3 regions of the Neobacillus sp. MER 74 genome follow, and region 3 is predicted to be linked to each of the others. Evidence: predicted binding sites of a transcription regulator. Region 3 holds the regulator's gene; each other region holds the start of a gene.
What was found. Region 3 encodes Rex, which represses fermentation and respiration genes when NADH is low (regulators of the CRP and FNR family bind a similar motif). Its sites were predicted from a motif close to TTGTGAAATATTTCACAA; they were not measured.
Positions count from the first base shown of each region.

Region 1 (10,552 bases), on a different contig from region 3:
CTGCCTAGTTACATTTTTATCCTCTAAAATTTGTTCTTTTTTGCTCATAAAAAGATCATATATTGAAATGATTAGACTGGTATTGGGTGTGGATTTTTCTTGGTCAATCCCCCACTCGGATAATGATTTTTCTATTAAGTTTGCATTACGGCCTACTTCAAGCCTTTTTTCTTCTAGAAATTCTATTTGCCCCGTCTCTGCTAGATGAATCCCCGTGACCTCCAGCCCTTTATTTAACAAACTCTTGCAAATATGAAAATTCACAAAGTCAAACAAACCAAAAAGAATTGCCTTGTCCATATATTTTTCCTCCCCACACTAACCTTAATGAATCCTATGCGCATCGTTAAGGAATTATTTCTTGTAGGGAGGATGAAGTTTATAAGACCGATTCATGACGGTTGAAGAACTTTATCATAATTATCGCTAGTCGTTGTTTTTTCTCTGGAAGAATAAATGTTGGATTTATCTCGGACCCACTAATTAGTTGTTGATACAATTTAGACTGGTTATAAGATTTTGCCCCAGACAAGACATGGATTATTTTAACTGGACAGTCAAATGGTTGTTTAATGTTTTCTTCCCTGCTAAGAAATGTGTTTTCAAGTACGTTCTGCTCCATTTGATGCGCTAATGATAATTCCCTCAGTAGCTTCTTATAAAAAAATTTATGTTCCTTTTCTTGTTCAAGATGATGTTTTAAGGATAGAATCGGATTAAGTAAAATAATCGACCTTATCCTGTGCTTCATCTTTTCCATTAGTTTCAAAGCAACCAATGCCCCCATACCTTCTGCCAAAACATGAATTTTGTTATTTAGGATCTCGCTTCGGATTACATGCTGATATAACCTCTCTGCGAGTTCAACAGCATTATCGCTTCCCCAGTTTCGCCCATAAAGATTCGAGGAAAAAATGGTGTACCCTTTTTCTTTTAGCTGGTTGATAATTGCCAACTTACCTTCGTTTTGTGTCCAAAAGCATTTACAGTCATCGACAAAATGCCTTTCATCTCCAAGTATTAAGATCCCAAATCCTGTGGGCTTCTCTGGGTAATGAATAATATTCCATTGGGTATCCATCTGAAAATTACGATTTTCCATCGTTAAATCTCCTTTTCCATATTTCCTCACAGTATTGTATGCCGGCATATTAAAGTTGAAAGGGGTTTTGCCTATTTATACGCGGCACAGATGGAATTCAAGCAGGAAAAAAAGAAGAAGAGCACGGTAAGCCGGAAAGGACAACTTACCACGAAAGGAAGTTTAGCTTTATCATTTCTGAATCATATGATAATATAATTAAAGATGTAAAATAGGTTGTTAGAGGTGAAGAATAATGCGATTTTTTTGGACCCTTTTCTGGTCATTTCTATTAGTGCAAATGCTTACATATGTAGTGAGCTCAATGACTGCTGGTGCAAAATATGATTTCGTTACTGGTACTGTTGCTGCAGTTGGTGTAACTATTCTAATTTACGTAGTAACTGCATTGATTCCAAATGAGCCAGTTTCAAAACATTAAAAAAAGTCATCCAAGCGGATGACTTTTTTTATGGATCACGATTTAACAGCTAATGAAATTTCTCCATTGTTAATACCTATCTCCACTTTGGATTGATCAAGTAACTTTCCAGCAATTATTTCACGGGCAAGTTTTGTCTCGATATTTCTTTGGATAAAACGTTTTAACGGTCTAGCACCATATATTGGATCAAATCCATTTACAGCAATAAATTCTTTAGCTTCCTCATTGATGAGAATATCTATTTGTTGATGTTTTAAACGATTTTGCAATTCTCTCATCATTTTTGCAACAATATTCTTAATCTCGTCTAGTGATAGTGGCTTAAAGAGAATTGTTTCGTCTATGCGATTTAAAAACTCTGGGCGGAAATGCCCCCTCAATTGACTCATCACTTTTTCTCGCACCACATCAGAGATTTCACTTTCATTTTCACTTTGTTCTAGCAAAAATTGTGAGCCAATATTTGATGTCATAATTATCACTGTATTTTTAAAGTCAACTACACGCCCTTGCGAGTCTGTAATTCTTCCGTCATCAAGCGCTTGAAGGAGAATATTAAAGACCTCAGGATGGGCTTTTTCAATTTCATCCATTAAGATAACCGAGTATGGTCTTCTCCTCACAGCTTCCGTTAATTGTCCGCCTTCTTCGTAGCCAACATATCCAGGAGGTGCACCAATCAAGCGGGAAACGGCATGCTTCTCCATATACTCAGACATATCAATCCGGACTATATGTTCTTCACTATCGAATAAAGACTCCGCTAGGGCTTTAGCTAACTCCGTTTTTCCAACCCCAGTTGGACCTAAAAATAAAAATGATCCGATAGGCCGGTTAGGGTCTTTAATTCCAGCACGAGCCCTTAGGACCGCATCTGCCACTAAATTTACAGCTTCATTCTGACCAATCACTCTTTCATGAAGGATCGATTCTAATCGGAGCAGCTTCTCTCTTTCGCCTTCGACTAGTTTAGAAAGCGGAATTCCTGTCCATCTAGATACGATGTTCGATATTTCTTCACCTGTTACTTCTTCACGAAGTAATTTTTCATCCTTAACTGAGGCGGTTTCAAGTTCCTTCAGTTCTTTTTCTGCTAATGGAATTTGACCATGCCGAAGTTCTGCCGCACGATTTAAATCATATTTATCCTCTGCTTGTTGAAGTTCCCTGCGAAGTTTCTCTAAATTCTCCCTTTTCTCCTGCAATTTCTGAATACTTTGTTTCTCATGCAGCCATTTTGCCTTCATTTCATTAGCTGTCTCTTTTAGGTCAGCAAGTTCCTTTAGAAGTACTTCCAGCCGTAACTTGCTTCCTTCATCCACCTCTTTACTTAAAGCTGCTTCTTCAATTTCTAATTGCATAACTCTTCGTGTTACTTCATCCAATTCTGTTGGCATGGAATCTATTTCAGTCCGGATTAAAGCACATGCTTCGTCAACAAGATCAATGGCCTTATCGGGCAAGAACCGATCCGTAATATAACGATCTGATAATGTTGCCGCTGCCACCAAAGCATGATCATGGATTTTTACACCATGGTGTACTTCATACCGCTCTTTTAAGCCTCGTAGTATTGAAATAGTATCTTCTACGTTTGGTTCTTGGACGAGTACCTGCTGAAATCTTCGTTCAAGTGCAGGATCTTTTTCAATATATTTTCGGTGTTCATCAAGTGTTGTTGCTCCTATGCAATGAAGTTCACCACGTGCAAGCATCGGTTTTAACATATTTCCAGCATCCATTGCACCTTCCGTTTTCCCTGCGCCAACAATCGTATGAATTTCATCGATAAATAATAAGATCCTGCCTTCACTCTTTTTAACTTCATTTAATACGGCCTTTAATCGTTCTTCAAACTCACCCCTAAATTTTGCACCTGCAATTAACGCACTCATATCTAGTGAAAAAATGGTTTTATCCTTTAAACCCTCTGGAACATCTTTTCGAACAATCCTTTGTGCCAGCCCTTCTACTATGGCTGTTTTTCCTACACCAGGTTCACCGATTAAGACCGGATTATTCTTTGTTTTTCTTGATAAAATCCTAATGACATTTCGGATTTCAGAATCACGTCCAATAACAGGATCCACTTTTCCTTCTCTAACTTCTGCAACAAGATCCCGTCCATATTTTTTTAAGGCATCGTATCCTGCTTCGGGATTTTGTGATGTCACTCTTTGATTCCCCCTTATATCTTTTATTGCTTGTAAAACATGCTCTGGCTGCTTTCCTAAAGCTCGTAATATCTTTCGCATTTCTGCGTCATCTGAATATGCCGCAGCTAACAGAATATGCTCGACAGATAAATACTCATCTGAAAATTTTTGCATATATTCTTCAGCTTTTACAAGTAACTTTTGCAGCCTTGCTGTAATATATAGTTTTCCTTGTTCAACACCGCTGCCTGTAACCACTGGTTTTTTTGACAGAGATTCCATAAGGTTCTTTTTGGTTCTTTCAGAAGATACTCCTGCTCTCTCTAATATGCTAGAAATGAGGTTATCTTCATGCTCCATTAACGAGATAAATAAATGAGGTTCATCAATCTCTTGATGATTTTTCTTTACCGCTACCGATTGGGCATCCATCATTCCTTTCTGTAACCGTTCTGTCATTCGATTCATATCCATTTTTCAACACCCTCTTTGACCAAGTTTGACCTTTATTTTTATTATAAAACAATCCCGTCTAAAAAGGAAATTTTCTCGGTTTAGATAATACAGTCTTTAGTCGAGAGTTACACAAAAGAAAAAGCCACCCAATGGATGACCTTTTCTGTATTAAATTTATGGTTTTCTCTGATATGTCCAAACTCGTTCATCATTGGAAGTCTCTGGGAAGGCATCCCCTGCTTTTAACTTAATCTTTTTCGGATTATTGACATTGCTTCCTGTATCTCCCACTTCAATATAAACACCATTATTAGGTGCTTTACTCCCAGATTTAAACTGGCGATTTTGACCCATTCTTTTTCCCTCCTTTTCTTCACATTGTTATTATTTCCGTTTCAGGCTCTGTCATTATTGGCATTTCTTACAAATTCCTATACTAATCGACATTATTTCCTAAGAAATAAACAAAGTCGGCACGAAGTTATGACGATTGTATGAACTTATTACTCATTTATTGCTAATTATTCTTTGTTAACAATATAATTATAGTATTATCTTGTAAATCTAACCTTGACTGTCAATTTTTTAGACAAATTTTCGTACCTTTAAAGGTGGTTATGAGTATGCAGTCAGTAAGAGAAATACCGGTAACACTGTCCCATCTTTTTGATACAGTTCACCATATAAAGAAAGTTGAAAAAGGGAATTTTTTATTTCAGGAAGGTTCTACTGCTGATGAATTGTACATAGTACAAAGTGGAATTCTTCAAATCAGCAAAATCATTCCTGATGGAAGGGAACTCACTCTGAGAATGTGCTCGAGTGGTGATTTTGTCGGTGAATTAAATTTATTTTCTCCTTCTTCCAGATATTTATTAAGTGCTCGTGTCGTAGAGAGTGGAGAGGTAGCCGTTATTATGAAAGACACACTTGAAGAAAGACTATCACAAAACCAATCACTTTCATTTGAGTTCATCAAGTGGATGAGCCAACAATACCGAAAGACCCAAACAAAGTTCCGCGATTTGGTACTTCACGGAAAAAAAGGGGCTTTGTACTCCACACTTATTCGAATTACCAATAGTTATGGTATCAAGACCAATAAAGGAATACTTATCGAGCTGCCGCTTACCAATCAAGAGTTGGCCAATTTTTGCGGTACTTCACGGGAAGTTGTCAATCGCTTGTTAAGCGATTTACGAAAGAACGGAATTGTATCCATTGAAAAGGGCATGATTACCATTCATGATTTAGACTATTTAAAAAGGGAAATCGATTGTGAGGACTGTCCAATAGAAATCTGTAAAGTGGATTAGGAATTCTTTAAGCAAAAAAATCGGTCATTTGACCGATTTTCAGGTTATCGAAACTTTCGATAGCCTTTTTATTTTAATATTTAGGCTTTACGACAAGTCTGTTGATTTCCACTCCAGGTGCTTCGCTTTCCGCGGGCGTGCCGGCGAGCCTCCTCGTCGCTGCGCTCCTGCGGGGTCTCCCCTGCCCCGTACTCCCGCAGGAGTCTTCGCACCTTCCGCTCCAATCAACAGTTGTAGTAATAAAGATCTAAAACTCAATAAATAATAATTCAATTTTTAAGCCAAAAGAATATAACCAAATTGAATATGAATATGTCTTTAATGATGAATGAACAGGTTCTCCTTACTGTAGCTTTCAAAAGTATAATAAAGATTGCAAAATTTGGCTAGGGTAGCAAAAGTGTGTGGCAATGCTTGGGTTGACTTGACACCCTGTTGATTGGAGCGGAGGACACTCGACTCCTGCGGGATATAGAGGTCACTGGAGACCCCGCAGGCGCCAATGCGCCGAGGAGGCTCCAGGACCTCCCCGCGGAAAGCGAGTGCCCGGAGCGGAAATCAACAGGCCCAATAGCAGGGACAAAATCAAAAAATTGTTTCAGATAAAGAAAAAAAATAGCCGAGAAAAGTTCCCTTTCTCGACAATCTGAATTGGTCATTTGACCGATTTTTTTATGTTAATATGCTTAGTTGGATGGCTGATATCGTAAAGAATACTGCTGAATTAATAATTTCGTAAATGCCAATTTGTTTTGGGGATAAGGACCTGCCGTAAAAACCAATTGCTCTTAGTAAACTAGGGATAAATGCTAAAGCAACTATCCAGACACCAAAACCGAAGCAAGAAATGATTAACACAATATGGTAAAACCATGAAATCCATTTAAATTGAGTGTTCTTCTTTTCCCTAATCATTGTTTTTACATAAAAGGTACAACCAACAAAAAATAGAACCGATGTTAAAAAGGTGAAAATAAGTGTCTCGAAATTTATTTCTCCATCTGTTAAAAAACTGCTTGCTAATCCGGCAATTGAAAAGGCAAAAACCGCACTGAGATCATTCATAAACGCCCGGTCTTGATTCTTTGAAGTATAAATAGCATTAATTATAAAAAACGGCAGCATCAGAAGGCCAAAATATATTATTGTCGGTCTTTCCAACAAAGGAAAAAGTAAAAATAGCAGCGAGGGAATCATGTATAAAAGAGTCCATTTAGTATAAAAAGTGAGTTTTTTCCTTTTACATAAAAGGAGCATCGGATAGGTTGCCAAGTACAATAAGAGCCAGCCGATGAAAAACGGGATATGTTGCCAAATAAATCCTCCATTAATAACACCAAGCCAAAAAGGGATGATTAACATTGCCCATGCACCATGTTGTTTCGGTAAAAATAACTTCATTATTTTCACTCCTTTATCCTAACTAGCCTAAATATAAGCTAGCTAAGCAAAAAAATATGTGAAACACATCACATATTTCCCCCAAAAAAGAAGGCTTTCGCCTTCTCTTTGTGACATTTTCTTAACTATTTTGATCTATTTTTTGACAAGTTCTTGAAGTAATTTCAAAGTCCAAGTTATCGCCCTTTTATCATCAATATGAAAACAAGGAATATTGGTTTTCAACTTGATTACCTTTTCCATTTTATCTTTCCAGTATACAATAGCAGCAATATTGGAAACGCTTTTTAATAAAGAAAAGTCATTCTCATCTCTTAATAAAAGCAACTTTGGAAAAGCCTCTAGTTTGTAGCCTTCGATTAAAATCACATCTGGCTGAAAAAACTTCATCAATTCTATCTGGTCTTCAAGTGAATAATAATGGTTCTCGGCTTGGAGGAGCAAACTTCCATCTCCTTCGACGATTGATGCAATTGCTCCTGCCTTTATATGTTTTTCTGTATCTTTCAGAGGTAGATAGTCTGGTCTGCCACCATGTCCGTGGTGCTTTATGGTAACTGTTTTTACCCCATTTTCTGTTAAAAGATTAATCAACTTTGAAGTAATTGTTGTCTTTCCACTATTTTGATACCCGACCACTTGAAAGATGACAGGAGTTACCAAGGCCATTCACTGCCAACTTGATCTTCAAGCAGCAGAACATCTACTTCACTGCCAGCAGCATAGCCTCTGGTTCCGCCCGGAAGAATCATCAAGGAATTAGCTCCAGAAAGGCTCATAATGATGTTAGACTTGTCCAGCCCACTCGGTGTGGCCTTAAGTCTTCCCGCATCGATAAATGTTGAACTTCGAACAAACCTAGTGAATGGATTTGCTTTAGGAAAATCCACTTCTAAAAGAGCTTTTTCAATTCGAAGATGCGGTTTTTCTGAAAATAGCATTCTTCGGATGATGGGACGGGCAAACAATTCGAACCCTACATAACATGCTGATGGATTTCCCGAAAGCCCAAATAGAAGTTTGCGATTATACTGTGCCACCGTCGTCACACTTCCAGGCCGCATGGCAACTTTATTAAAGAAAACCTCCGCACCAAGCTTTTCATAAATAGCAGGCAGATAATCAAAATCACCCACTGAAACCCCGCCGGTTGTAATTAACAAGTCAACATCGTTTAATGCATTTTTCACTGCTTCAAAGCAAGTTTCAAACTCATCCGGAAGTTTGCCTAAATAGCGGACAATCCCTCCTGCTCTTTCAATTTGCGCTGCAATCATATGGGAATTACTGTTTCGAATTTTCCCAGGAACTAGGGGCTCGTTCACCTCTAATAATTCCGTCCCTGTGGCAAATAAACCTACAAGAGGTTTTTTTGCAACGGATACACGGTCATATCCAAATGTCGCAAGCATGGCTTGTATCCCTGGATTGATCAACGTCCCTTTTCTTACCAAAATTTCTCCTTGCCTAGCATCCTCTCCACTGAATGAAACATTATCGCCTTTTTTAAAGCTGCGTTTAATTGACATATAGGGAATTCCATTCTTTTCGTACCCCTGTGTAAGTTCGAACATAACCACTGCATCTGTACCCTCAGGCATCATCGCTCCAGTCATAATTCTTACAGCTTGGAATGCACCAATTACTTTTTTTGAAACCATGCCAGCACCAATATGATCGACAACTTCAAACTCAACAATATTCGTTTGTGAGGCATCACAAGTATCGATTGACCTGACAGCAAAGCCATCGTAGGGAGCCCGATCAAAATGAGGAACATCGCTTGTCGCTATTAAATCCTCAGATAAAAAGCGGCCATAGCTTTCATTTATTGAAATCAGTTCGGTTACACCCGGTAATTGATATTCCATAATTTTTTGGACAGCTTCCCCAACGGGTATTGGTTTTCTTCTTTCAAACAAAATCATCAACTCCTGCCTTAACCATATTTATTTTTGATATGTATCATTAATCATTGAATATTCATTATAAGCTTATTAGAAACTTAGAAACATATCAAATGTCACAATTCAAAGGAATTCAGACATAAAAATGTAAATCATATCGAATGTGTGATTTAGGTCACCAAATTTTTTGCTTTTTTACATTATGATTATCGTAGATTTACTCAACAGGATTTTTTTAAGGAGGAATATACGATGAGTTTCACTATTACTGCAAATTCATTAGTTAAAGATATTGTAAATGAATTACCAAAAACAAGTGATGTGTTTAAAAAGAACAGGATTGATTTTTGCTGTGGAGGGAACATTCCACTAGCAACTGCTGTTTCTCAAAATAATCTTAATCTCGATACTTTATTAGCGGAATTAAAAGAAGTATTTGAAACATATGAAAATGCCGAAAAAGACGTTGATGTTTGGACTAACTCTGATTCAACTACAATAATTAATCATGTCATCTCCAATTACCATCGTGTATCAGAAGAGGAACTAACGATGCTTAGTCCGTATGTAACAAAAGTATCACGTGTACACGGTGATAACCACCCCGAATTATTACAGGTGAATGAACTCTTTTATGAATTTAAAAAAGAATTGATGGAACATATGGCAAAAGAGGAAGCTGTTGTATTTCCTTTAATTAAGCAGCTGGCCGATGGAACGGTTGAGAACCGAGAAGAAGCTATTGAAATGATTGTTGAATTAGAAAAAGAACATGACCATGCCGGAGAAATTTTAAGGAAAATTCGTGCTGTTACATCTGACTTTACTCTTCCTTTGGATGCTTGTGGTACGTATCGTCTTGTTTATGCCCGTTTAGAAGCATTAGAAGGATTAACTTTTATGCATGTGCATCTTGAAAACAACATTCTATTTCCTAGATATATTTGATGATAAAAACAGTCTGTATCCCAGGCTGTTTTTCATTTGAAAAAACTCTCTTCTGATGAAGAGAGTTTAACCGCCAATATAAGACATTTCTATTTTTTTACGATTTTTGTACGTTTCGGCAGTTCTTTCGTCTGAATATCGATCATCTCGACCATTCCAAATCGCAGTTACTCGTTCCCGGATTTCTGCATCCGTGGCACCATTTCTCATAAAGTTACGAATATCATGCCCATTCCCATTAAACAAACATGTAAAAATCTGACCATTCGCTGATAAACGAGACCGTGTACAACTTGTGCAAAAAGATTCAGACACAGAAGTAATGAATCCCACATTCACATCTTTATCTTTATAACGATATAGTTTCGCCACTTCCCCATAATAGGCAGGGTCTACTGGCTCGAGCTCAAATCGTCCTTTTAATAGATAATAAATCTGTTTCTTAGTAATGACATCATCCATCTTCCAGCCATTTGTAGAGCCAACATCCATATATTCGATATAACGCAACTCCAGTCCATTCTCTTTGCAATATTCTGCCATAGGAATGATTTCAGTATCATTCAAGCCTTTCTTTACAACCATATTAATTTTGACCCCAAGCCCAGCTTGTTTGGCAGCTTCAATGCCCTCCAATACAGGTCCAGTGGCTACCCCGCGCCCGTTAATTTCCCCAAACAATTCATCATTTAAAGTATCAAGGCTGACATTAACACGTTTAAGACCGGCATTCTTTAACTCTTTTGCCAATTTTGGCAAGAGTACACCGTTTGTCGTTAATCCGATATCATGTAAATCCTCAATTGCGGATAATTTCTTAACAAGAATAGGTAAATCTTTCC
Region 1 is NZ_JAMAUV010000001.1:649,609-660,160, forward strand. It holds gene M3610_RS03195 (hypothetical protein) at 1-300, opposite strand, end outside; gene M3610_RS03200 (alpha/beta fold hydrolase) at 380-1,102, opposite strand; gene M3610_RS03205 (YjzD family protein) at 1,338-1,523, shown strand; gene clpB (ATP-dependent chaperone ClpB) at 1,559-4,156, opposite strand; gene M3610_RS03215 (YjzC family protein) at 4,313-4,492, opposite strand; gene M3610_RS03220 (Crp/Fnr family transcriptional regulator) at 4,762-5,454, shown strand; gene M3610_RS03225 (hypothetical protein) at 5,542-5,712, opposite strand; gene M3610_RS03230 (YwiC-like family protein) at 6,127-6,855, opposite strand; gene mobB (molybdopterin-guanine dinucleotide biosynthesis protein B) at 6,991-7,524, opposite strand; gene M3610_RS03240 (molybdopterin molybdotransferase MoeA) at 7,512-8,777, opposite strand; gene ric (iron-sulfur cluster repair di-iron protein) at 9,015-9,710, shown strand; gene moaA (GTP 3',8-cyclase MoaA) at 9,777-10,552, opposite strand, start outside.
Region 1: M3610_RS03230 (YwiC-like family protein) is a predicted target of Rex. The motif match lies at 6,912-6,929, and genes of this name have one in related genera.

Region 2 (10,552 bases), on a different contig from region 3:
GGTGGCGCTCTTTCCGCAGTTCTAGCAGCACAGAATCCTAACCATGCGGGATCGATCGTATTTTACGGACGCCCACCCCGTCAAAATATTGCTAATATCGATTGTCCAGTTCTCGGATTCTATGGTGGGGAAGACCAGAATATTACAAACTTAATTCCTGATTTCGAAGAAGAAATGAAGAAGCATGAGAAATCATTTGAGGCTATTGTATATCCTTATGCCCAACACGCTTTTTACAATGATACAAATCCTACTTATCATCCAAAGTATGCAAGGGATGCCTTTGCAAGGACGTTGACCTTTTTGAATAGAGTAACAAATACTTAGTCAGACCGATTAATTAAACGCAATTTTTGACAATTTGTCAAAACGTAAAATGCACTGTCCATACCTGGATGGTGCTTTTAATTTCGAATAGATCACTTGATCCAAAGAAAAAAAGGCACCTAGCCTTTGTAGTTTATTTACCACAAAGGTGTCAGGCACCTGGTTTAACTGCGTTATATGAAAAATTGCTGTCATCCCATTGGAAAATTCCTTCTTGGAGTTTAATTGTTGCATCAAAGGGGCGGTCAATCGGCAAATCATCTTCTTGGTGTGTTTCATCAATTATTTTATCATATTGTTGATTCAGGAGTTGCTTCTTTAGACGAAGCATATCTAGTTTTGAAGCAACACGAAGGATTTTATCAAGCGTTAACTTCTTTTCACTAATCCCATGGCAGTTACAAATGCTCGTCTGAAAGCTCTTATTGTACTGAAGCATCATTTGCAAATCATTAATACACGCTACGCCAAATACCTCTTTTATTACGTCCTCATAGCGCAGCTGGGTGCCAGTTGCGAATTTAGTAATATTCTTCTCAGGATTTTCTAAGAAATAAACTGTTTCGATAAAATCTTCCATGAAAACACCCTTTCTGTTTTTCCAAAACGCTCAAGTGAAATATCTGTATCTTTTTTAATTGTACCATATTTTTAGGGGGTTTGCTGATTTAACTCGAAAAATGTAGATATTTGTCGGAAGAAATAGGAAAAAAGATAGGGATGGGTATTTTTTCCTTGTAAAATTATAGATTATTATGTGAATTTTGATATAATAATATAATCATATTTAATCAGGAAAATAATTTAATAGGAGGAAAAATGAAATTTTTAATTAAAATTTTTATTTATATCATGATATTAGCACTAGTTTTTCCGTTAATTAATCCTAGTGATAAAGTACTAGCTGCAACGTGTAAAGGGTTGACGCCTTTATCAGATCCTGTTGCACTTAGAATGGATCAGGGGGAAATGGTGATTTGGGAGAATGTTCATCCCAATCTGCTTTCGGCCAAGATAAGTTATGAAAAATTGTTGAAAGCCAAAGGCTGGAAGATCCAATATAAATCCGTCTATCGTCCCTATCAATATCAAAAGCACTTTTATGAAATTGTAAATGGGGTTTCGTCAAAGTGTATACGGTCGGAACGCAGCAAGCATGAGCTAGGGACAATGGTTGCTAAGCCTAGCACAAAAGCTCCACACCTAAGAGGAATTGCTTTTGATGCCATAATTTTTGATAAAAAAGGAAAGCAGTTAAATGGCTTACACTTCGTAAGTGCATCTCTCAAAAAAATAGCAAAGCAAGCTGGTCTAAAGTTTATTAGTGAAAGCAGGGATGGTGTCCATCATGAACTAATTACTACCACCGTGCCGAAGGTTACTGCGAAGGTTCCATCACCTGTACAAACTACATATCTAGTAAAAGGAAAGATTACATACAAATCGGGACTTGATGTAAAAAACTTCCCATATAATGCGGCACCTAAAATAGGAAAAGTACAATTAAAAGAAAATGTTGAAATTGCCGCAAAATCTGGCGATTGGTATAAAATAAAATATGGGAAAGGGTATGGATGGATAAAGAGCGGAACTAAAAACCTCTCCCTAATTCCTTTTATGCCGATCATATCAAGCCTAAAGATTAAATATAATGTGAATTTATATGACAAACCTACCATTTCGATGAAAAAAACGAGAACAATCGTTCCGCAAACAGTAAAGGTTATGAAAAAAAGCAAAAATGGATGGTACTTAATTCATACGATTTTAGGAGCGAAATGGATTTATATTAATCCGAAACCAGTGAAATACCTCCAAATTAACAAGGAGATAAAACTTTATAGCAAGCCGTCTGTATCCGCGAAGTCAAGCGGAAAAATAACTCCTCGAAAAGTTAAGGTTTTTGTTGATAGAGGAGACGGCTGGTATCAAATTTCTACCAGTTCTGGTCCTAAATGGATTCAAATTACTGCTCGGTAATAGTACTCACCAGTTTTGGTGAGTTTTTTTATTTTTTACAAAACTATGGGACTTATGACTTACCAATATTATCATGTTGTTTATTAATAGATTCATAAAGTATGCTATTATATGAACTTCATACTTTTATGAATGGAGAATGATATTGAAAAAATTTTTTGCAGGCTTTTTGGCCTTTTTAATAGTATGTAACATGATAAAATTAGGTGGTGTCTCAGCCGAAAACATAGAACCCAAGATTAAAGTGAAATTGGTTAATAATCTCGGAAATAAAGCAGAGTTAACGATCAAACCATCAGGTGTTTATTATGTCGAGAATTCAACCGTGCGATTAACTTCTGGAAAGTCTTATCTATTACAATATAAGAATAATAACATAACGATACTAGATGGGACCACACCGTTATTTACCTCAGATAACGTTAAAATCAAACCTGCCAAAGAAACCGATTATTTATCGATTAATAATCGGAATTATTTAGGTTCATTTCAATTTGTCCCTGAAAATTCAAAGTATGTTCGTCCGATTAACGAGATTTACATGGAAGATTACCTAAAAGGTGTTGTCCCTTCTGAAATGTATGCCAGTTGGAACCGTGAAGCATTAAAAACGCAAGCGATAGCGGCAAGAACCTATGCGCTTACTTATAAATCAGTAACCATTGATGATACGATTAATTATCAAGTTTATGGTGGTTATACTTGGAATCCCAATAGTACAGCTGCAGTGGATGAAACAAAAGGGGAAGTCCTAAAGGCAAATGGCCGGCTAGTTAGTGCCGTTTTCTCTGCAAGTAATGGCGGGAAAACAGAATCAAATGCCAATGTCTGGGGTTCCTCGCCACTCTCATATTTAACGATTAAAGAAGATCCGTATGATGCAAAAACTGCTTGGAAATTCTCCATAAGTAAACAACAATTTAATCCCGCTAATTTGACATGGAGTCAAATGAAAGAAAAAGATACTACCATTATTAATATGATAAAAGCTTGGATGGCCACGCATGGCTATGCTGGAAAAGAAATTAAAATTACAGCTATACCTGTACTAAGCTTGCACACCCCAACATCTGGCGGTCGTGTTTCCAAGGGAAATATAACGGTTGAATTTTTAACAAAAGATAAAATTGACGAAAATGGCGCTTATATCCCGCAAAAATTAGAATATAAAAATGTAGCAGCCTCACAGATTCGTGCAATGGTCGGCAATCGGATGATGTTTAGTTATCTTGTTTCAAACATCGCAGATACGAACGGAACCATTACAGTTTCCGGATTGGGTGACGGCCATGGTGTTGGGTTAAGTCAATGGGGTGCACAGAATCGTGCCGAAGCAGGCCAAAAATACAATCAGATTCTTGCCTTTTATTACGATGGTGCATCCATTGTAAGAGAGTATGGCGACAGACCTGTGCCTGTTGTAGAAACTCCAGCTGAACCAACCGAACAGAAAGCAGCAGATACCAAAGAACAACCAGAACCATCAGAACAGAAAACTAGTACAACTGAAGAACTAGCGGCAGTTAAACCGGTTCAGGAAACGCCAAAGACTCCAGTTATAGACCAAACTGCTCCAACGATTAGTGAAGTCAAAGTAAATGTCGATCATTTGAAAAATAAAACATTTGTTAGCTTTAAGACGAACGAAAAGGCAAAAGTAACAGTTTATCTTAAGGACAGCAAAGGCAAGATTTTCACCTATTTATTAAAAGATGCACTAACAGGAGCAGGGACGATTACCAAAGAATATAACAGTTATTCTTTAGCTAACGGAAAATATTATGCAGGAATTATTGCTGTTGATTTGAGTAATAATCGATCTTCGACATTGCCATCTTTTGAGGTAAAAAAAGACAAGACCGCACCTAAAATCAGCAGTGTTAAAGCAAGCATAGATAACAAAAATAATAAAGCCCACATTACTTTTAAAACTAACGAAAACGCAAAGGTAACGGTGTATATTAAAAACAATTCCGGTAAAATCCTTAGCTACTTGAAAAAAGATATCCAAACAAAAGCAGGGACCATTAATCAGGAATACAATACAAAATCATTAGGTAATGGGAAATATTCGGTTGTAATATCTGCGACGGACACAAGTAAAAATCGTTCGAGCGTGACAACTAGTTTCGAAGTTAAAAAAGTTGTCAAAATGAAAACGGGAAAAGTGACTGTAACTCGACTGAATGTCCGCAGCTCAGCCTCCACTAAAGGCAAAGTGATTGGATCGTTAAAGAAAAATCAAACCGTAACGATAGTTTCCACAACAGGATCATGGTATAAAATCAAATATGGTAAAACGACAGGTTATGTTTCAAAATCATATATAAAATAAAAAGGCAGAGACTTCTGCCTCAGATTGTCGAGAAACGTTATTTTTCTCGGCAATTTTTTATTGATGTATGATTCTGCGATTGGGCTTGTTGATTTCCGCTCCAGGTGCTTCGCTTTCCGCGGGCTCGCCAGACCCGTACTCCCGCAGGAGTCTTCGCACCTTCCGCTCCAATCAACAGGGGGATTCTCTACCTAATTAATTGCAACACACTTTTTCAAGCCTGGCTATGTGTGTTGCAATCTCTTTATATTTGGAATGCTCCAGTGAAAAAATAATGACTATCGAGACTTTCTCGACAGCCTCAATTAGAGACTTCTGCCTTTTTACATATAATGGATCTCCAACCCGAGATATAGGATATTGTTGGTTTTCGCAATTATTTTGCATCATGGAAAATTATCCCCAAGCCATAGCGCGTACCAGATGTTACGGTACTTACTCCATGTTTTACAGTAGTCCTATAATAACCGCGCGTTCCTTCAATCGGACGATAGTTCGTTGGGAAGATGAGGCCTTCACCTTGTTCAAGTGTAATCACATGTCCCCGGCTTTGGGCCCGAGGCCTTTGTTCGACAAGGATAGACTCACCACCGGTATAGTCTTTCTCCCGTTGATTTAGAACAAATAATACTTGGAATGGAAAGTAAACTTCACCATACAAATCCTGATGCAAACAGTTATAGCCACCGGTTTCATATTTCAGAATTAGCGGAGTGGACCGAACTTGCCCCTTGTCGTGACAATAGTTGAGAAATTCGGACAGTCTTCCTGGATATATCTGATCTTTTCTAAGGTGCTGCAACCAGCGGTTCGCTGCTTTTGCCAGTTCTGGGTAGAAACCCGTACGGAGTTGTTGTAGTAAAGGTGGGAGAGGCGCTTGGTAGTATTTGTATTCTCCTTCCCCAAATCTGTATCGTTTCATATTTATCGTGCTGCGGAAATTGGATGGATCATCGTATGTTTTAATCATTTCCTGGCATTGAAGCGGATCCAATAATGGGGGCAGCTTTGCAAATCCTTGTATTTCTAGCAGGTGATGCAACTTATCCCAATTTAGTGATTCAACCCTGTCAGAAATATTATTTGGCATGGGCTTTCAATCCCTTCGCGTTGGAAGGTGCTTTTTCAAAATCCAACAGTTTTTCCTTCATCTCCAAACCGCCACGAAATCCAGTGAGTTTTCCGTTCTTTCCAATCACCCGATGACAGGGAACCGTAATTAAGATTGGGTTGGCCCCGATGGCAGAGGCCACTGCACGAACTGACTTAGGTTTTTGAAGGATTTCTGCGATTTCCGAGTAAGTATGGGTAGACCCGTAAGGAATTTCATTTAATGCGTTCCAAACAGATTGTTGAAAAGGAGTTCCATAAAAATCGGTTGGAAAAGTAAACTTCGTCCTTTTTCCTTGAAAATATTCAGCGAATTGGTCAGCATATATGTGCATTCGTTGATCGTCTTGTTCCAATTGGTGCTGTGGGAATTTTTTCTGCACCCAGTCCCTTAATTCCTCAAAGCCCTTATGGTCTGATCCAACATAACAAAGTCCTTGGGTTGTTGCTGCAAGATACATTTCCCATGGGCCATGAACAAATAAACTCCAATAAATGATTTTTCTATCCATAATAAACCCTCTTTTCTTTATTCAATTCTGTTCATTTGACGATATTCTGATGGTGTAAAGGTTGTTATTTTTTTAAAGTGTGGCGAAATGAGTTGGATTTGTTACTCCTATCTCCATATCAGTATACCTCTATTAAAAGAGGGAAGTAAGTAATTTTGAGTATAAAAGCAAGAATACAAAGATAAATGTAATCGCTAAAAAATAGTTAAAGAAATTTTCACAGGATTTTAGAAGAATTTGTTATAAAATAAATATGTTAAATATTTCACAATCTAAAAGAATCTAGTTTTTTAAAAGGAGTCCTTCTGATGGGGTACAGTAAACCCGAAAAAATTATGGAAATTACCATTGAGAATGGAGTGAAAAAGGCAAATTACCCGCTGCTACGAACATTGATCCTGGGTTTTGAGGCAGGAGCCTTTATTGCTTTAGGTTATTTACTCTTCATCCGTGTAACAGCAACTCTTACAGGAAATATAGAAGGATTAAGCAGCTTGATTGGTGCCTCTGTCTTTCCAATTGGTCTTGTCCTTACCTTGTTAGCTGGTGGAGAACTGTTAACTGGGAATATGATGGCAGTTCCAATAGCAAGTATGGCAAATAAGATTAGTACCAGGAAGGTTATTTATAATTGGTTCCTTGTAACGTTTAGTAACTTTGTCGGGGCCCTATTTGTGGCTTACTTTTTTGGACATTTGGTTGGACTAACGGAAACAGGACCATTTTTGGAAAGAACGATTAGTATTGCTGACCATAAATTAGAAGCCACTTTTCTCCAAGCTTTCATTTCAGGGATCGGCTGTAATTGGCTCGTGGCTACGGCTGTATGGCTTTCATATGGAGCAAATGATATGGTCGGAAAAATTACCGGTATTTGGTTTCCGACGATGGCTTTTGTCGCGATTGGTTTTCAACACGTGGTTGCTAATATGTTTGTGATTCCTGCGGCGATTTTTGCAGGCCATTTTACTTGGTTAGCCTATTTAGAGAATTTTATCCCTGTTTTTCTTGGAAATGCGGTGGGCGGATCAGTATTTATCGCAATGGCCTATTGGCATGCCTATAAGAAAAATGAACTTACTATAACTGAACCAAAAGTGATTCAGCCTATAATGAAAAGTAATATTAGATAAACCAGTATACAGAAAATTAAATAATTTCTTATGATATATAGCTCCTAATTAATAGGGGCTTTTTTCATGTTTGAAACACTTATCAATCATATTGACAGGTTATCTCGAATAAAATCGGAGAATGAATGGACTTCATTTGGAAGTCAAAATCAAGCATGAAAATATTGGATAAGAGGTTGGGGAAATGAAAAAAAGCTCGTGGTTAATTGCAGTTTTAGTCAGTTGTAGTTTTTTAGGATTGGCCGGTTGTACAGAAAAATCAGTGAAAGAAAAAGCGGTTGAAGAAAAAGTTACAGAACCAAAGCAAAATTCGGTTCAAACACCTCAAGGAGAACCCCAAAAGGAAGAAGAACCAAAACCTATTACTGTTAATGTAATCGACCCCAATACGAAATCGATTATCAAAACCTTTCTTCCAGCCGACATGGGGTTTGGAACTAATAACGAAGCGTATAAAAAGGAACTAGAAAAGTGGGCAAAGGAATTGGCAAGAGGAACGGAAACTACCCCTGGCTATGATCAACGAATGGTTCTCGATAAGATCGACTCAAACGGTCAAATCATTAAAGGGAAACCGAGAATTATTTTAGAAGAATCCGAGTTGGTTGAAAGGGTGTTAACTGCATCGGCAGCGGGAGGAGATGTGGAACTGCCTCTTTATGTGACTGAGAGCGGGTATAAGCCGGAAGATGTGAAGCAATTAGGGGAAGTGGTCGTTGCAACCTATACCACCAGATTTAACAGTGGGGTAGTGGGAAGGTCGAAAAATATCAAATTGTCAGCAGAGGCAATCCATAATGTTATTGTGGGAAGCGGCGATATTTTCTCTTTTAACACGACAGTTGGGCCAAGTGATGCCGAACATGGATATCAAAAAGCAAAGGAAATCGTGAATAAACAATTAGTCGATGGTATTGGCGGGGGGATTTGCCAGACTTCTTCCACTCTGTATAATTCAGTGGACCAATTAGGTGTTAGTTATATTGAAAAACATCACCATTCCTTGTCAGTAGGTTATGTCCCTGCGGGCAGAGATGCCACCGTCTCCTATGGCGGCCCAGACTTCAAATTTCAAAATACGACAGGTGCACCTTTTATCATCCAATCCATCTACAAAAAAGGAGCCTTAACCATTGAAGTAAGAACATCAGCAGCCTTCCAAGCTCTGATCGCGAAACAATAACATGGTGCCTGACACCATGCGCATTTACTACATAAATAGAGGGGGGAGTGAATTATGGGGTTGTTTTCGAAGCGAGAGTTTACGATTGCTGATGAGGGAATTGACTTGGTTGACAAGATAAACTTGGGTGGAGTAGAGCATTCTGTTCTGATTCAGGGAAATGATGGAACGAAGCCTTTGTTGTTGTTTCTCCATGGCGGCCCCTGTATGCCGGTTCCGGGCGTTGTTTCAAGAGGCCAGGATTATGCTGTTTCTATTTCTACAAAGGAGCTTGTTAAACATTTCGTGGTGGTGTTTTGGGACCAACGGGGGGCTGGAAAAACCTATCATAAAAATACACCTAAAGAGTCCTTTCGAGTTGAGCAATATATACAGGATTGTCATGACTTAATCGATATCTTAAGAAGTCGGTTTAAAAAAGAGAAGGTTTATTTAGCAGGCCATTCTTGGGGGACGATTATCGGTTTATCGATCGCATCCAGGTACCCAGAAAAACTTCACGCATATTTTGGCATATCGCAAATTATCAATTGGCAGGATAATGATCAGATTTGTTTTGATTGGTTAAAGGCTCGGGCCGAAAAAGCGAAAGATTGGAAAACACTGAAGAAATTAGAGGAATTAGGCCGCCCGCCATATTTGTTATTGAAACAATGGACAGATTTCCGCAGGCCACTGATAAAATATAATTCGATGGTTTATGAAAGTAAAACCGTGAAGCACCCAGGCATCCTTGGCAGCTTAAAGCTTTTCTTAAATAGTTCAGAATACTCCATGAAAGATATCTTCCATACACTTTATAGTTCCTACAAACTAACCTACACCCAAGCATTAGTGGAGGATTTTGCACATGTTGATTTTAAAAGAACAAAAAGAATAGAAGTCCCTCTGGCCTTTTTACATGGGGCAAAAGATATTCATGTATACGGTAGACCAGTTGAGCAATTTTTTCAGGAACTTGATGCTCCGCTTGGCAAAGAATTGGTTTGGTATGAGAATTCTGGGCATATGTTTCACCCAGACGATACAAAGAAAATTGAAAAGTTTGTCATAAAATACGCAAATAAACTATCAGAATTGATGGTCGTTTAACGACATTAATACGATTTAAAAAGCCCATAATTTTGTCTTCAACAATGAAGTTGAAGCATAATAGTGGGCTTTTTCAAATTATGATATGTAGATGTGCATATTCCTTCCATTGAAAACAAAAAATACCATGGTTCAATTATTAGATAGTAGGAGGATTTGCATGCATGGAATGGTTTAAGAAAGCATTTATATCGTTATCTCTCGTTATATTAACAGGAGGGTTAGGAAATCTAAGTGTCGCTGCTAAGGACCTTAGAGAATCAGAAAACCTTGATCATTCGATACGCCAAGCCCAGTCTGTAGAGGCAAGCAGACAAAAGCCACCGGAAGCAAAAGGACAAGGCTTATCGGAAAGCTATCATGGTCACAAATCCAATCGTCCGGAAACGAACAAGCCTAAAAAGAAAAAAGCGCCTGCGGCGAATAATCGTTTCATTCCGATTCAATTGTTAGGTATAAATGACTTGCACGGGCAATTAAATGTTACCCGGAATGTTAACGGAAAACCAGCTGGACGGGTAGATTATTTAGCCGCCTATTTAAAACAGCGTGAAGCAGAAAACAAAAATACACTGTTGATTCAAAACGGTGACATGGTTGGAGCCAGCCCGCCAGTTTCTGCCCTTTTACAGGATGAACCGACGATTGAAATCTTGAATAAACTTGGTTTTGATATCGGAACTGTTGGTAATCATGAATTTGATGAAGGGGTAACGGAACTGCTCCGCCTGAATAAGGGTGGATCACATCCGAAAACCGGCAAATTTGCCGGTTCAAATTTTCCTTGGATAGTTGCGAATGTAATCGATGAAAAAACAGGAAAAACAATCCTGCCTCCATACCATGTGATCAAAGTAAATGGAATGCCGATTGGCTTTAT
Region 2 is NZ_JAMAUV010000004.1:266,910-277,461, forward strand. It holds gene M3610_RS09885 (dienelactone hydrolase family protein) at 1-327, shown strand, start outside; gene M3610_RS09890 (hypothetical protein) at 479-907, opposite strand; gene M3610_RS09895 (SH3 domain-containing protein) at 1,147-2,307, shown strand; gene M3610_RS09900 (SpoIID/LytB domain-containing protein) at 2,453-4,642, shown strand; gene M3610_RS09905 (2OG-Fe(II) oxygenase) at 5,019-5,732, opposite strand; gene M3610_RS09910 (methylated-DNA--[protein]-cysteine S-methyltransferase) at 5,722-6,264, opposite strand; gene M3610_RS09915 (formate/nitrite transporter family protein) at 6,573-7,397, shown strand; gene M3610_RS09920 (VanW family protein) at 7,582-8,580, shown strand; gene M3610_RS09925 (alpha/beta fold hydrolase) at 8,635-9,672, shown strand; gene M3610_RS09930 (bifunctional metallophosphatase/5'-nucleotidase) at 9,837-10,552, shown strand, end outside.
Region 2: M3610_RS09915 (formate/nitrite transporter family protein) is a predicted target of Rex. The motif match lies at 6,518-6,535, and genes of this name have one in related genera.

Region 3 (10,552 bases):
TGCTTTAAAAATTTCCGCTTCACAGTCCTCCCCGGCCGTAAAGGTGCCATGGATTTTGATTTCCTCACATTTAACCCTGCCGCCAACGGTGCTTTTACCATTCACTTTTAATTTTTCCACCGATAGGTTTTTGTCGATTCGTGCTGATCCATCAATCGATAGGTTCTGTGCCTCAAGATTCCCTTTGAACCTCCCATTCCCGTTCACCTTTACTTTCTCAGAAATGACATTTCCATTCAGGATACCTGAACCATTGCAATCAAGTTCCAGACATTCTAAATCGCTGTTAATCGTCCCTCTGCCATTTAATGTAACTATGCGGAACTGCCCCCCGTTGGACGCACCGAAGCCATTAATCACCAAGTCTCCTCTGCTTTTCGTATCCATCGTCAGTCTCCTTTATAATAATTTCGCTTTAATCTCTTCCATGCACTTCATCAGTGAAAGGACAGTGACTACCTTCGTACCACGTTCAAAGTGAAATTCTTCTGCATTTACGAGTAATAGACATGATGACATTCCCAACTTTCGGGTAATCACTAACTCACAGCTTTTTTGCTTCATTAATGCTGTATGGTCCTTTAACACCTGCAAGACCATTTTCCCTTCCTCTAGGTTTATTTCTCCCGATTGAAGCAATTTGTCTAAAACAAACACTTCCAGCATCCTTGTAAAATTAAATTCCAAACTACCGTTTTCCTGTTCTAAGTAAAAATCGACAACCGCTGTCGAAACAATGTTACGTTTTATTAATTCATCCTTGTTATAATTTAAGTTTGCTACATTAGGTGAGAACATATCTGCTAGTTCATCTAAGGATAAGTTTTCCTTCATTGTTTGGATTTTTTCGATTCTTTCAAGGATCTTCTCCTTAGGAAAAAATGTTTCTTGACCTGTAAACGTAGACTTGCGCACAAACCATTCTTCCGGGATTAAGTCCTTTCGTTTCCATCTATATAGCTGTCCATAGGATATTCCTGCTAATTCTAATAGGTCTTTCTTTGAGATTAACTCCTCACTCATACTAAAAACCCCTTTCCACAAACAATGTAACATAACACTGTTACGCTTGTAAAGTGCAAATGTAAATATTAGGCTGTCCTAATTATTTTCACCAAAAAAAAGCCCTTCACGTTGATTACCGTGAAAGACCTTATGAAACTTATTCTCTTCTAACACCGCCAATGGGTTGAATTGGATTTCTAAATGATTTCTACTAGTTTTTTGCTACTTGTTCCTTTTCTAGCTACTCCCTCTTCAATGGCTGCGTTCGAAACGGCGGCGGCAACTCTTTCCCCTACACGTGAATCCAAGGCGTTTGGAATAATATACTGCGGTGAAAGTTCTTCATCCGATACAAGTCTTGAAATGGCGTAGGCGGCGGCAAGCTTCATCTCCTCTGTGATATCGGTCGCCCTTACATCAAGAGCTCCGCGGAAGATCCCTGGAAAAGCGAGTACATTATTTACCTGATTAGGATAATCAGAACGGCCTGTTCCAACTACTGCTGCACCGGCTGCTATAGCCTCCTCAGGATAGATTTCTGGTACCGGGTTTGCCATTGCAAAAACGATTGAATCTTTATTCATTGTTCCGACCATTTCCCCAGTTAAAGCCTTTGGCCCTGAGACTCCGATAAAAACATCCGTATCTTTAATAGCATCTTGTAAGGTGCCCTGTATCCTGCGCAGGTTTGTTTTCTCTGCTATTTCTGCCTGCCGATCGTTCATCCACATTTCACCTGGGCAAACAATGCCTTCCAAGCTTACTAACGTAATATCCTTAAAGCCGGCAGTTAATAAAAGCTTGGCAATCGCAATCCCAGCAGAACCTGCGCCATTGATAACTACCTTTACCCTATAGATACTTTTCTTAACAATTCTAAGTGCATTTAAAAGGCCCGCCAGTACGACAATCGCTGTCCCATGCTGGTCATCATGAAACACAGGAATGTTTAATTCCTTTTTTAAGCGTTCTTCAATTTCAAAACATCTTGGAGCAGCAATATCCTCCAAATTGATTCCGCCGAACGTTGGCTCTAATGCTTTGATGATATTGACTATTTCATCGACATTTTTTGTTCCCAAGCAGAGCGGATAAGCATCAATCCCTGCGAATTGTTTAAATAAAACTGCCTTCCCCTCCATTACCGGCATTGCTGCTTCGGGACCAATATCTCCTAACCCTAAGACCGCTGTTCCATCTGTGACAACAGCTACTAAATTGCCACGACCTGTATGCTCAAAAGAAGCCTCACTATTTTTGGCAATAATCTTACATGGTTCCGCTACACCTGGTGTATAGGCTAAACTTAAATCATCTGCATTGTTAACTTCTACCTTACTGACGATACTAATTTTCCCGGCAAGTTTTTTGTGAAGCAGCACGGCCTCTTCTTTGATCATTCTTTCATTCATTCCAACCTTCTCCTTTTGCTCTAACCTAAGTCAAGATGTTAATCTGGGTGACGAAAATCAAATCTATTATTTAAAAAGTCGAGCCGTGACAGATAGTCACAGCCCTTTTGAGGAATTACTAACTTAATAATTTCAGTAAAAGAATTGCCAATATAACGGTGGATGCGCCGCCAATTCTTGTGGAAACTTGGGCAAATGGCATTAATGACATCCGATTAGATGCCGAAAGAATCGCGACATCCCCCGTACCTCCTAAACCACTATGACAGCCTGTAACAATTGCTGAGTCAACAGGATACATCTTCATCAATTTTCCTACAAAGTAACCCGTAGTAATCATTGCGACTACAACAGAAGCACAAACAACCGCATATCCAGGTGTTACGATCTTAACTACATCCTTAAGCGGAATATAAAGCATCCCTAAACCAACCATTAATGGCCATGTTAAACTTGATGATACAAATTTATATAAGTGATACGCACCTTGTTCCATTTTAGCTGGCATTACCTTAATACTTTTTACTACTGCTGCTGCAATAATCATTAACACTGGTCCAGGAATTCCAAGAAATTTATTTCCAAGTCCACCTAAGATAAAGAAACTACATGCTATTAACAATCCTGCACCCATAAGTGGGAAATCAACCGGCTTATCAATCGTTGCGGCTTCTGTGATTCCGTCGCCGCCTTTTGTTTTCACTATTACGCCATTACCCGTAAGATGCTTCTTTTTCTCACCTAACCGCGATAAAATACCTGCACAAACGATCGCAACAATATTTCCAATAACCGCAGCTGGGATTAATTGCCCTACAAATGTTTCTGAGGATTTTCCGAGAACCTCCGCGTAGCCTAATGAAAGGGGTAAAATCCCTTCTCCGATTCCTCCACCAATAATGGGAACCACAATATAGAATAAGGTGTGTTTCATGTCATAACCAAAAAGCAATCCAACAAGAACCCCTACGATAACAGAAGCAATGGTTCCAAAAATAAGCGGGATAAACATTCGTGTGAAACCTTGAATTAAGACTCTCCGATTCATCCCAAGAATACTTCCGACTACTAAAACAGAGATATATAGATAAAGGAAATTTGATGTTTTCATTAATTGCGTAACCGCATTCATTCCAGTTGTGTTAATCACACTAAAATAGACTAATATAGATGGGACCAACAGTGCTAGAATTGCCGGACCGCCAATATCCTTCAAGACCGGAATCTTCATACCAAGGTCACCAAGTAAAATCCCCATAACAATAATGATGGCAAAGCCGCCAATCATGTCAGCTGGAAGCAATTTATAGACAGCTGAAAAGTAGACAACAGCTGCGATAACGATATAAAGCGGCAGTGGAATAACCCCTATCTTCATACTGCCAATTTTACCTAAAAAACCTTTCTTTTCTTCCTTTTCCCCTGAAACAACCGTAAGCGGTTGCAATTTTCTAACTGGTTCCATAAATTCCATCCCCCTATTAAATTTATGTCTCTATCATATTCCCGATTGAAACGCTTTCATAGTTTATGTAAATTTAATAAGATTTTTGTAAATAAAAAAAGTAAGCAGTTTTCGGCTGCTTACAAAAAGGCTTTGATTAGATGTTCTTTCATTTGATTATATTCATGCTGGTATACAGGTCTGCCGACGGTACCGTAAATTACCTTCACATCAAGAATTCCGATTTCCTTTAAAAAGTTTAAATACTTACGAACCGATACCCGAGAAATGCCGACCACCTTTACAACGTCCTCTGTTGAAAACGGAGCATTTTTTAATTCCTGAATGGCTTCCCAAATTTGTTTTAAGGTGTCTTTTGTCAATCCTTTCGGGAGGTCTTCGATAAGAGACTTTTCCTCTCGGTGCAGGATCTGCTGGTCCAGTACGTCTTGATTAATTACATGTTGTGTCTGAATAATCTCTGTTTGGTTCTTATAGTCAACTAACGCTCTGCTAAATCGGTCAAATTCAAAAGGTTTAATTAAATAATCTACAGCTCCGTACCTCAAGGCTTTTTTAATCCGCTCCATGTCTGACGCTGCTGAAATAATAATTACATCGGTCTCTTTCTCATTTTCGCGGAGGTAGGTTAACAGCTCTAAACCTAGTTTCCCCGGCATAAATATATCAAGCAAGATAAGATCTATTTCTAGCTTTTCCAATTTCATAATCGCCTCATCTACAGATGCAGCCATTGCCATCAATTTAAATCCAGGGACCTGCTCAAGATAGCGTTTATTGAATTCAGCCACCATTGGATCGTCATCAACGATCATCACTCGGATCATTTCTGTCCCCCTCCCCATCATATGGTATATACACGGCGAAAACGGTCCCTTTTTCAGGCTTTGATGATAGAATTAAATCCCCGTCCAACTTTTTAACCGCCTGCGAAACGAGATACAATCCTAATCCTCTATTTTCGCCTTTTGTGGAGAATCCTTTGTTGAAAATTTGGTTTTGTATTTCTTCACTCATCCCTTTTCCGGTATCTTTTACTTCAATTGTTAAAATATCATCTGCATAATCAAGGGAAACTGTTACTTTTTTGAGTGGACAACCGCTCACAGCCATAATCGCATTATCAATTAAATTACCTAAAATCGTAATCAGTTCATGTGTTATATCAGAATCCTCGGGTTGAGGAATTGGTTGTTCACACAAAACTGATAACTCTGTCCCCGATTCCCTTGCATAACTTAACTTTCCAATTAAAAAGCCTGCTAATACAGGGTCCTTTATTTTTTTGGTCACAAAGCCAATTTCGTTATTGCGATGATTAACCGTTTCATTGATGTATTCAACAACTTTTTCATAATACCCTGTATGGACCATCCCTAAAATAACATGAAGCTTATTCATATATTCGTGTGCCTGGGCTCGAAGTGCATCGGCGTAAGTTCTCACTCCAGTCAGTTCTTCGGCGAGTACTTGTATTTCTGTTTTATCGCGAAAAGTTGCAATGGCCCCTACGACCTTATTCCCAACAATAACAGGGACTCGATTAGTTAAAATGGTCATTCCATTTAAATTCTGTTCTTCATCCAATTCAGCTTTACCCGTTTGTAAGAGATCTTTTAAGCGCGTGGTAGACAAATACCTTTCTATATTTACCCCCATCGGATTATCCGGCAGTCCTGCCTTGTGAAACATCTTTAAAGCAGCTCGGTTGACAAGTGTTATCTTTGACTCTTGATCAACCGCGACAATTCCTTCTCTGACGGATTGAAGCATAGCGCTTCTTTCTTCTAATAATTTTGCGATCGCAAACGGCTCAAGCCCAAGTAAGATTTTTTTGATATATCTAGCTAAAATAACAGCCCCAAGAACACCGATTAATAGACCGATCAGGGTTCCAATATAGATCCCAGTTCGGCTCTTTTTGACGGCCTTTTCCACATTATCCAGCGAAATCCCAACGGCCACTGCCCCGATTTGTTTCCCTTTTTCGTCCTTAATGGGTGTAAAAGAGCGTAATGAAGGTCCCAGCGATCCCTTTGATATTGACGCATGCTCTCTTCCTTTTAAAACAGGTCCTTCATCTCCACCCCTGAATGGCAACCCTATTTTATTACTGTCGGGGTGGGATTTTCGAATGGCATTCATATCCATCACGACAATAAAGTAAACATTTGTAACTTTCCTCATTTCATTTGCATAGCTTTGAATGTCCTTTTCATCGCGTTTCCCACTCATCGCCTCAATCACAAGCGGACTATGTGCAACCATGCGAGCTACACTTCTTGCTTGCTCCGCCTGATTCTTTTCCGTCTCTGAAGCAATTCTGGAACTTATAAGTAAATCCGTTATCAACAGCGAAAAAGTAACCACTACACAAACGAATACAATAATTACTGATTTTAAACTCCATCTGCCCCTTCTCATATTTCCCTCCAGCTGTGCCGGGTGTCAGGCACCATCTTGATCATCCCTTGATGACAATGTAATCATTCAGGTAAGTAAACGCAAAAAAGCTGCAAAGCTTGCTATGACAGAACTTTGCAGCATTGGAAGCTTTCTTTAACTTATCAGTAATATGGCTCCTGCTAAAATAGGGGTCAGGACCATCGCACTTTTTAACACGGGCTGAGGTGCAAAGTCCGTAAACTTGGCCCCGACATAAGAACCAATCATGGTTCCTGCCACCACTTCAAATAACAATGGGAAGTTCAAGTATCCTTGAAAATAATAGCCAGCTCCCCCTGCTAAAGCGATGGGCAGAATAACAAGCATGGTTGTACCCACAGATTGTTTAAGCGTAAGTCCCAAGATTAAAAGCAGTCCGATTTGAATGAACGGTGCAGCACCAATCCCAAATGTCCCAGACAACAACCCGGTAACCAAACCGACTAGCGCTGCTTTCTTAATGAGAAGAAGGTTGCTCGGTTCGTCTTTTTTATAGTTTGCCTTAATTTTTTGAACGATAAACAATCGTACGACCAAGATCAAAGCGGATAGAAACAACATCCCTGCGGTTAACCAATGCAAGGAATGGATGGGAATCAAACCAGCTAGCTTTGAACCAAAATAGGAAGCAATCGACCCAAAGCCTCCGACAATTAGACCCGTTTTAATCGAAATATTTCCTTGTCGAAAATGACTGTACGCACCTGACAAGGTAGTAAACACCATGGCAGCTAAAGATGTCCCTAAAGCGACATGGATGGGAACTCCAAAAACCACTGTTAAAATGGCAATAATAAAGCCAGAACCTCCTGCTCCGACAAATCCTAATAATACCCCAAGTACAAACATAGTCAGCACGACCGCCAACTTCATCCCCTCCAATTGCAAAAACCCTAGATGTCACTCTAGGGAATGTGTGATCTATAATCCCGATAGTAATCGCTTGCAAATAAACTACCTACATCTTAGTCCAGCCCTCAGTATTTTGATAGATTATGTAATTAAAAAAAGCAGGGTATGAAGCATACAAAAGAGCTCTCCACAAATGTTGTGAAAAGCTCTTAACTAAATTACTATTCTTCTTCCTCTAATTCCACCGTCGGATAATGCTTTAAAAAATAAACAAGCGATTGCAGTTCCACTGCTAAGTCAATATGATGGACTCTAATTTGCGGGGGAACATTTAAGCGTGCTGGCGTAAAGTTTAATATTCCCTTTATATTTGCACTCACAAGTCGATCAGTAATCATCTGTGCAACTGGGGCTGGAACCGTTAATATCGCAACGGATATACCTCCCTCAGATAAAACCTTCTCCAATTCATCCATTTGATAAACCGGGACCTCGCGAATTTTCGTTCCCATTTTTTCTGGATCCACATCAAAGGCACATTCTATTTTCGTGTTATTATTCTTTAAAAAATTATAGTTTAAAAATGCTGTGCCCAGATTCCCTACCCCTATTAAAGCAACCTTTGTTAATTCATCCTGGTCCAAGGTTTTACGAAAGAAGGAAATCAAATAATTGACATTATACCCATAACCTTTTTTTCCTAAAGCTCCGAAATAAGAAAAATCGCGGCGAATCGTGGCTGAGTCGACCTTTACGGCTTCACTTAGTTCGGCTGATGAAACCCTTTGCTTACCGGAAGAATGCAGGTTTTTAAGAAATCGGTAATAAAGGGGCAGCCGTTTGGCTGTCGCCTGTGGTATTTTCATTGTTTCATTACTCATAATCTCCCACACCCCATGGATAATTTAGTTAAAAATCATTTAACTTTTTCGTTTCTCTTAAAATCACCATTTTTACCGCCTGTTTTTTCGACAAGATATGTAGGGCCAATCACCATACCTTTATCAACAGCTTTACACATATCATAAACCGTTAAAGCGCATGCTGACGCAGCTGTTAACGCTTCCATTTCTACACCTGTATTCCCCTTGGTTTTAACGGCTGCCGATATATTTAAGCGATAATTCTCTTCTGTGTCCTGCTCCCAGGAAAAAGATATATTAACCCCCGTTAAGGGGATCGGATGACACATCGGAATCAAATCCCACGTCTTCTTTGCTGCCATGACCGCAGCTACCTGTGCCACTGCTAAGACATCACCTTTTTTTATCGCGTGATTCGTAATTCTATCGTAAATTTCTTTCCTAACTGTAATACTGGAATGAGCAAGTGCCGTCCGTGCTGTTTCTGGCTTATCACTGACATCGACCATTTTTGCTCGGCCTTCTTCATTAAAATGCGTTAATTCTGCCATATAAATAATCCTCCCTTCAAATCATACACTATTTTTCCTTATCTGTCTGTGAAACTTTGAACGAAATTCAAGGTTTTTGCCGATTTAACACCTTCATCCACCTAATCTGCGCCTCAGTTTATTGCCGATATACGGGGAATAAGGTACACTAAACCTATGTAATAGAGGTGAAAAAGAATGATTTTGTTACAGGTTAATCAACTACAAAAATATTATGGTGCTGACCTAATTTTATCGAATATTAAATTAGAATTACAAACTCGAGACCGTGTGGCTCTAGTTGGTCGCAACGGGGCAGGAAAATCAACATTATTGAAGATTATTGCTGGCCACTTGTCACATGATGGCGGTGAAATCATCAAACCAAAAGAAGTAATGATTGGCTATTTAGCCCAAAATACTGGTTTAGAGTCCACTTTGTCGATATGGGACGAGATGTTGACTGTATTTGAACCGCTGCGTTTAATGGAAAAGTCACTTCGGGCCCTTGAAGAGCAAATGGCCGATCCTAATGTATTTGATGATACTGGAAGATACGAGAGAATCCTAAAAGAGTACGACCATCTTCAAGTGAAATTTAAGGAGCAGGGTGGATATCAATACGAGGCAGAGCTCCGTTCTGTACTCCATGGGTTAAATTTCCCTGATAAATCCTTGATGATATCAAGTTTAAGCGGCGGACAGAAAACGCGTCTTGCCCTTGGTAAACTGCTATTAACTAAGCCTGATATCTTAATATTGGACGAGCCGACCAACCATCTTGATATTGATACCCTGTCCTGGCTGGAGCAATATTTACAAAGTTATCACGGGGCCATTTTGATTGTTTCCCATGACCGCTATTTTTTAGATAAGGTGGTTACGCAGGTATATGAAGTGTCCCGCAAGCAAATTCAACGATTCACAGGCAACTATAGTGCCTACCTAGATCAAAAAGCGGCCAATTATGAGCGTGATTTAAAGCTTTTTGAAAAGCAACAGCAAGAGGTGGCAGATCTTCAGGATTTTATCAACCGGAATTTGGCACGTGCATCAACGACCAAACGAGCCCAAAGCCGCCGCAAAAAGTTAGAGAAGATGGAACTGATGGACCGCCCCTTAGGAGATGAAAAATCGGCAAACTTCTCGTTTGAAATTGAAAAACAAAGCGGCAATGACGTGTTAACGGTCGATTCCCTTGCTGTCGGTTATCAGGGCGAAAAGGTCTCAGAAGCCATTTCATTTCGTGCCTATAAAGGAGAAAGCATTGCCTTAGTTGGCCCAAATGGAATTGGTAAATCAACCTTATTAAAAACAATTATTAAAAAGCTTCCTGCCCTAGACGGAACCATTCTCTATGGAACAAACCTTTCCATCGGATATTACGATCAGGAACAGGCTGAATTAACTTCCAATAAGCGTGTTTTGAATGAACTCTGGGATGATTACCCGTTAAAAAACGAAAAAGAGATTCGAACGGTTCTTGGTAATTTCTTATTTTCCGGTGATGATGTCTTAAAAATTGTCTCCACTTTAAGCGGCGGGGAGAAAGCTCGACTTGCTTTAGCTAAGCTTATGTTGGAAAAAGCCAATGTTCTAATTTTAGATGAGCCCACCAACCATTTGGATTTAGATAGCAAGGAAGTTCTTGAGAATGCATTAATCGATTACCCTGGCACAATTCTTTTTGTCTCCCATGACAGGTACTTTATTAACCGAATTGCCACAAAGGTCTTGGAACTGAGCCGCCATGGCAGTACAGAGTATTTAGGGGATTATGATTATTATGTAGAGAAGAAATTGGAGCAGGAGGAGCTTGCTGCCCTGGCGCTGGCGGATATTCAAAAAGGGTCTGCACAAATGGAAGCATTTGAGAAAAATACTTATCAACAGGATAAGGAAAGCAAGAAACAAGAACGTCAGCGAAAACGGAAATTAGAAGAAGTGGAACAAAGAATTGAAGAACTGGAAGAGCAAATT
Region 3 is NZ_JAMAUV010000030.1:3,819-14,370, reverse strand. It holds gene M3610_RS25055 (polymer-forming cytoskeletal protein) at 1-387, opposite strand, end outside; gene M3610_RS25050 (YhbD family protein) at 400-1,023, opposite strand; gene M3610_RS25045 (NAD(P)-dependent malic enzyme) at 1,203-2,417, opposite strand; gene M3610_RS25040 (2-hydroxycarboxylate transporter family protein) at 2,536-3,882, opposite strand; gene M3610_RS25035 (response regulator) at 4,002-4,709, opposite strand; gene dcuS (DcuS/MalK family sensor histidine kinase) at 4,687-6,306, opposite strand; gene M3610_RS25025 (sulfite exporter TauE/SafE family protein) at 6,442-7,194, opposite strand; gene M3610_RS25020 (redox-sensing transcriptional repressor Rex) at 7,401-8,060, opposite strand; gene moaC (cyclic pyranopterin monophosphate synthase MoaC) at 8,096-8,593, opposite strand; gene M3610_RS25010 (ABC transporter ATP-binding protein) at 8,771-10,552, shown strand, end outside.